Regions from separate parts of the Brevibacillus borstelensis genome, predicted to be linked through region 1. Evidence: riboswitches for the same ligand, from Rfam matches in the RefSeq annotation. Region 1 holds a riboswitch; the other holds the start of a gene.
What was found. Region 1 has a riboswitch for S-adenosylmethionine ahead of V5G20_RS04580 (ABC transporter permease). Riboswitches for the same ligand answer to the same signal wherever they lie in the genome.
Positions count from the first base shown of each region.

Region 2: it holds a riboswitch for S-adenosylmethionine, as region 1 does, so the genes downstream of both, metH (methionine synthase) here and V5G20_RS04580 (ABC transporter permease) in region 1, are expected to answer to the same signal.

Region 1 covers NZ_CP144922.1:974,830-978,246, reverse strand. The annotation lists gene V5G20_RS04590 (ABC transporter ATP-binding protein) at 1-446, opposite strand, end outside; gene V5G20_RS04585 (ABC transporter permease) at 460-1,407, opposite strand; gene V5G20_RS04580 (ABC transporter permease) at 1,412-2,344, opposite strand; SAM riboswitch class I at 2,461-2,565, opposite strand; gene V5G20_RS04575 (multicopper oxidase family protein) at 2,992-3,417, opposite strand, start outside.
Region 2 covers NZ_CP144922.1:3,587,346-3,590,762, reverse strand. The annotation lists gene V5G20_RS17150 (hypothetical protein) at 1-332, opposite strand, end outside; partial or broken gene V5G20_RS17145 (AraC family transcriptional regulator) at 429-1,289, opposite strand; gene V5G20_RS17140 (YjcZ family sporulation protein) at 1,457-1,561, opposite strand; SAM riboswitch class I at 1,762-1,862, shown strand; gene metH (methionine synthase) at 1,964-3,417, shown strand, end outside.

The DNA.
Region 1 (3,417 bases):
TACCGCCTCGCCGCCTCCGGAATGCCCACCCTCTCCAGCAGCTTCAGCGTCTCTTCCTTTGCTTCCGCCTTCGTCTGCTTTCGATGCTTGATCAGTCCTTCGGCAATCTGTGTCCCGATTTTCATCGTCGGGTTCAGCGAGGTCATCGGGTCCTGAAAGATCATGCCGATCTGCGAGCCGCGAATCTGCTGCCACTCCTGTTTCGTCAGCCGGGTCAGCTCACGCCCGCGAAACCGGATGCTGCCGCTCTTTACCTGGCCGGATCGGGGCGGAATCATCCCCATCAATGCCCGGGCAGTCACGCTTTTTCCGCAGCCGCTCTCTCCGACAATGGCCAGCGTCTCTCCCTCCCTCACGGAAAAGGACACCCCTCTCACTGCCTGCACCTCTCCGCCGTACGTGCGAAAGGAGACGCGCAGCTGGTCTACTTCCAACAATGGCTTCACGATGAACTCCCCCTCATTTCCTGATGCGCGGGTCCAGCGCGTCCTGCAGACCGTCCCCGAGCGCGTTGCACGCGAACATGGCAAGCGAAATCATGAATCCCGGAAAAAACAGCCGCCACCACTGCCCGCTCAGCACAACCGCCAGCGCGTCGTTGGCCATCGTTCCCCAACTGGCCGTCGGCGCTTGCACGCCCAGACCGAGAAAGCTGAGAAACGACTCGGCGAAGATCGCATGCGGAATCGTAAAGGTCAGGTTGACGATGATCACGCCAATCGTATTGGGCAGCAGATGCCTGATGATGATTTTGGCATGGGAGGTGCCCAGCTTTTCTGCCGCCAGCACAAACTCCTGCCGCTTGATCTGCATGAGCTGTCCTCTGACCAGGCGGGCCATGCCCACCCAGCCGGTCAGCGAAAGCGCAATAATGATCGTGGCGAGTCCCGGCTCCAGAACGACCATCAGCAGGATCACCACCAGCAGATACGGGATGCTGTAGAGAATTTCAGCCAGCCGCATCAGGATGTTGTCCACTCGGTCACCCAGCCTGCTCCTTCCTGCCATGTATCCGGAAATGCCGCCGATGCACACACCGATTACCAGGTCGATGGCCGCCGCCACCACACCGATAAACAAAGAGATGCGGCCGCCCATCCAGGTACGCGCCCACATGTCCCGGCCCAGATCGTCCGTTCCAAACCAGTGCTCGCCCGAGGGCGGCAGATTCCCCTGCGTCAACGACTGCTCATGCGGGCTGTGAGGAACGAGCATCGGTCCGAAGATCGAGAGCGCCACCACCGCCGCGAGCAGGAAGAACCCGAGTATCGCCAGCTTGTTGCGGCATACCCGCTGCCATACCTCCTGCCAATACCCGAGGCTGGGACGTTCCCGCTCTTCCCCGGCAAGCCGGCTTGGGTCGACAGGTCGAAACAGCGAATCCAGTTGTGTTGCCTGATTGGCCATAACGCTATCTCCCTCCGCTCGTCAATCTGATGCGCGGGTCAATCACCCGGTACAGCAGGTCGATGATGTACAAAGTAAAAATGAGCACAAAGCTGTAAAAAACAGTCATTCCCAAAATGACCGGATAATCGCGGTTAAAAATGCTTTCCACGAAGTATTTGCCAAGCCCCGGAATGGCGAAAATCTTTTCCACCACAAAGGTTCCGGTCATCAGGTTGGCAAACAGCGGACCGACAAAGGTAAGCACCGGCAGTATGGTATTGCGCATCCCGTGTCTGACGACGATGGAAAAGGTGCCAAGCCCTTTCGCCTCCGCCGTGCTTATGTATTCCTGCTGCCAGACTTCCAGCATGCTGGCTCGTACGAATCGGGCGATAATGGCAAGCGGCCCGATGGCGAGCGCAAGCGTCGGAAGAACCGAATGCTCCCAGCTCCCCCAAGCCGCGACGGGCAAAAGCTCCCATTTGACCGCCATGTATTTGATCAACAGCGGTGCCAGAATAAAACTGGGGACGGAAATCCCGACGATGGCCGCGAACATGGACAGAAAATCCAACGCCCGGTTTTGGTAGAGCGCCGCGACGATTCCGACTGTGATCCCACCTGCCAGCGCGACAAGAAACGCCTGGAGCCCCAGAACAGCCGAGGCGGGAAAGCCCTCCGCAATCAGCGTGTTCACGTCCCTTGTCTTGGACTGGATGGACGGCCCCAGGTCAAATTGCACCAAGCCTTTCAGATAGAGCAGGTACTGCATAGGGATCGGCTCATCCAGGTTGTACTGGGCCCGCATGTTTTTCACGACTTCTTCCGGAAGCATTTTGGCGTCAGACGCGAACGGGTCGCCCGGAATCAGGTGCATGATCACAAACGTCACCGTGACAATGATCCACAGCGTAACCAGCATGAGAAAGCCACGCTTGACCGCATAATGAAGCACGTTGTTTCCTCCTTTGTGCAATTGTAATACTAAGTAAATAAATACGAATACTATGGATTATACATACAGAAAGCCCCTCTCCAGAAAGAAGAGGGGCGATTTGTACGGTTCCCACCTTCTTATCTCTCAGAATAACTCCGCAGGATTTAGCACCGTAAGGTCCATCAGACCAAGGTTGCCGGGTTTCATCGGGCCAGTCCCTCCACCACTCTCGATAAGAATGTTTTATGAAGTTAAATTTCATTCACTAAATTCTTTTTTATCTTATCATTTTACTTGGATATGTCAATGCGGTTTTAGTGCATTTGATTTTTGTTTATTTGTTACAGCTTTCATAGAAATGGACAAAAAAATCAATTTACGAGATCTGACGATAGTTACTTTCTATCTTACTGGAATGTAATAAATATAAAAGCAATAGTGATCAATAGAAAAAGAACAAATAATATCCCAAACACTATACATGTGTTTGCTGCTTTTTTAAAACTTGTCAAATTGGAGTTATTCAAAGACTCGATAGAACTAAAGAAACTTTTCAATGCTCCTATTAAAAAAAGAAATGTAAAGAAAGAAAATAAATACAGCAATATCATCACTTTCCTTTCTTTCTTAACCTTATATGGCATTATCATCATGGAGTCAATCGCCTAATCCGGCAAATTCCCAGTCCTCGTCCCAACTTCATAAGAAGCCCGCACATGATCATACATAAGATGCAAAATCATGCCGGTCGCCGCATGATCCAGGTTATGGCAGTGGTCCATCCACATGCCCGGATTGTCCGCGACAAATGCGACCTCATACGATTCGCCGGGCAGCACGTTTAACGTATCGGTAAGCCATGGAGTCTTCACCTTCTCGCCGTTCTTCTTCAAAACCGTCATATGATGCCCGTGCAAGTGCATCGGATGCTCGGTCAAGCTTTTATTCACAAAGGTCGTTTTGACGCTATCGCCTTCTTTGACGACAAAAGTCGGCACCCGGGGATACACCTCTCCATTGATCGTCCACAAAAAATGAAACGTGCCGTTGTAAAATCCCATCTCGTTTCCGAGAATCATCTGGAATTCCCG
Region 2 (3,417 bases), 2.6 Mb from region 1:
TCGTGATTTTCACTCGGGTCGAATGGCATCAACCGCTCATCCGTGCCGCTGCGAAGATAGGCGGTTTTCCAGTTGTCCGGAAACTGATAAGCCTGCTCTCCGAACAGAATCGCGAGAACATCGTCCGATTCAAGCGGCAGGAAGTGGTCGAATTCGTCGCGCCTGCCCCCTTCGGACAGATTGATATGTGTAAAGGAATACCGGAGATAGTGTTGGCCATTTTCGCTGTCTTTCACGACAGAATATGTCTCGAAGTCGGTTTGTTCCAGTTCTTTTACCGTTTCGATACGCGATAGGAATTCGTGCTTGTCACAAGGGTGTAGTGGATCCAAAGCGTTTCGCTCCTTTGCTTGGCTTCGACCTCATCATAGCAAAAGGGGCATGGATTGACAATGAGCGGGGACAGCGGGCGGACTGGAGCTGGAACACTAGTCGATCGGTATGTAAATTTTTATTTTCATTTGATCCGGGTACACGGACTGGCGGACATCGGTTATTTCAAAATCAGGTCCTTCTCTTCGCTCGTAGTTGGAATTCGGAAGCCAGGTGCCGTAAATATAGGTTCTTGTATTTTGGACAGAGTCAATCACCCTGAATTCGGCGTATTTCCCTGCCGGAAGCAGACAGTGGACAAAGCCATCCTCCAGCTCGCCATCCAAGTTTTTTACTTCTTCGCCGACGATGAACGTAAAGTCGCCGTTATCCTGGAAATCGCACTAAATGCCGTATGCCATGTCAGGGGCGGCTTTGTTGGGAATCCGCATATAGTGTCCATTCCTTCCGAAATCGGCATAGAAGCGGGGAATGTCCTCAAAGTAGCGTTCGTTGTTCAGATTTGTCTTGTAGGCGTACCCGACGATGGCAATGCTGTTTAATTGCACAATGTTTGGTTTGTTCATGCTTATTTCTCCCTTTGCTCGTTTTTGATCATCCAAAAAATCCAGCTTCTTTTGCAGGGAAATAGGTATGTTCGCCTTTCGGAACTTGGCCGGGGTGATGCCGAAAGTAGCTTCAAAAGCACGGGTAAACGCCTCCTGGGAGCCGTACTGGCAGGCGATAGCCAGATCAAGGATGCTTGTTTGCGTCTGTTTCAACAAAACGGCGGCCTCGCTCAGCCTTCTTTTTCGTATGTACTCGTGAACCGAAAAACCGGAGATCGCTTGAAACAGCCGTTGAAAATGAAAGGCGGAAAAACAGGCTTCCGCGGCAATATCCGCGATATTCACCTCCTCTTGAAGATGCTTTTCGATAAATTCGATTGCGCATTGAATCCGCTCGTAGTGATCCATACCTGCCTCCATTTCCCAGATGTGCTACTCCTATTGTACAGCCGGGAAGACGATGTTTTTTGATAATCTGTGCCGATTTGGCAAGTGATTGCTTGATTTCTTCAAAGTGCACCTGTTGGACAAGAAAAAAGAAGCCTGGATTCCAGGCCCCTTTTTCAAGCAGCTGCTTAGCAGTCGTTATTGCACCCTACGATGACCAGCAGGATAAACAGAACGAGCACTAGGGCGAAGCTGTCACCGAAGATATTGTTTCCGCAGTAGGATGTACTCATGTCGTTTTCCTCCTTTCCGATATGCTTTAGTCTATACACGGGAGTCATGAAGAGTGTGGGCGATTGACTATATGGGGCAAATATGGGCGCCGGACTTGCGTGGATACGGACAATTTCTTCATTGACGCGGGGGAGGGGGGGGTGTTAAGATACTTTCAAACCTTGCAATTACTGGAACGAATCGAATAAAAAAGCGACATCTCTTATCCAGAGAGGCAGAGGGACTGGCCCGATGAAGCCTCGGCAACCGGAATTTTCAGGTGCCAATTCCAGCAAAGCCGTGTGCTTTGAAAGATGAGAGGATGCGTCAGGCGTATCGTATTCGCGGACAAATCCTCTTCTGCACACAGAAGAGGTTTTTTGTTTATCTGAGATGATCTGCTTTGAGAAAAGGAGTCTGCCATGAAACCGAATTTTCGCGAACAGCTTTACCGAAAAATTCTGATACTGGACGGCGCGATGGGAACAATGCTGCAGCAAGCCAACCTGACTGCCGAGGACTTCGGCGGAGAGGAATACGACGGCTGTAACGAGCTGTTGAACCTGACCCGGCCGGACGTCATTCGCTCGATCCATGAAAAGTACCTGGAGGCGGGTGCCGATATTATCGAGACGAATACATTTGGCGCTACGTCCATCGTCCTGGCCGAGTATGACGTGGCGGAAAAGGACCTGGAGATCAACATCGCCGCTGCCAAAATCGCTCGCGAGGCCGCAGATGCCTATTCCACGCCTGAGTGGCCTCGCTTTGTGGCAGGGGCGATGGGCCCGACGACCAAGACGCTTTCTTTGACGGGCGGGGTCACCTTTGACGAGCTGGTCGAGTCGTATTACCGCCAGGCAAAAGGGCTTTTGATCGGGGGAGCGGATGTGCTGCTTCTGGAAACCTCGCAGGATACGCTGAACGTAAAAGCGGGCGGCATCGGCATACGCAAGGCTTTTGATGAGCTGGGGACGGAAGTGCCGGTCATGCTTTCGGGGACGATTGAGCCGATGGGCACGACGCTGGCGGGACAAAACATCGAAGCGTTCTACGTCTCGCTTGAGCACCTCAAGCCTGTCAGCATCGGGCTGAACTGTGCGACCGGTCCCGAGTTCATGCGCGACCATATCCGCACGCTATCCGGTCTTGCAGACTGTGCCGTGAGCTGTTATCCCAATGCCGGTCTCCCGGACGAGAACGGCCACTATCACGAAACTCCGCAAGGGCTGGCGGCAAAAGTCAAGGCATTTGCCGAGCAAGGATGGCTCAATGTGGCGGGCGGATGCTGCGGAACCACGCCCGACCACATCCGGGCGATGGCCGAAGCCTTGAAAGACTGCAAGCCGCGTGCCCGGCAAGAGCATGCAGTCAGCGCCGTGTCCGGGATCGATGTCGTCTACGTGGAACAGGACAACCGCCCGCTGCTGGTCGGGGAGCGCACGAACGTCATCGGGTCCAAGAAATTTCGCGATCTGATCGCAGCCGGACAATACGAGGAGGCTTCCGATATCGCAAGGGCACAGGTGAAGCGGGGGGCTCATGTCATCGATATTTGTCTGGCCGACCCGGACCGCGACGAGTACGGCGATATGGAAAAATTCCTTCAATATATTGTGAAAAAAGTAAAGGCGCCTCTCATGATCGATTCCACGGATGCGCGCGTCATGGAGCTGGGGTTGAAATATTCCCAAGGGAAAGCGATTCTCAACTCGATCAACCTCGAAGACGGGCTCGAACGGTTCGAGCAAGTCGTGCCCTTGATCCACAGATACGGGGCCGCAGTTGTCGTCGGAACTATCGACGAGACCGGCATGGCTGTCACCGCCGAGCGAAAGCTGGAAGTGGCAAAACGCTCCTATGACCTTTTGGTAAA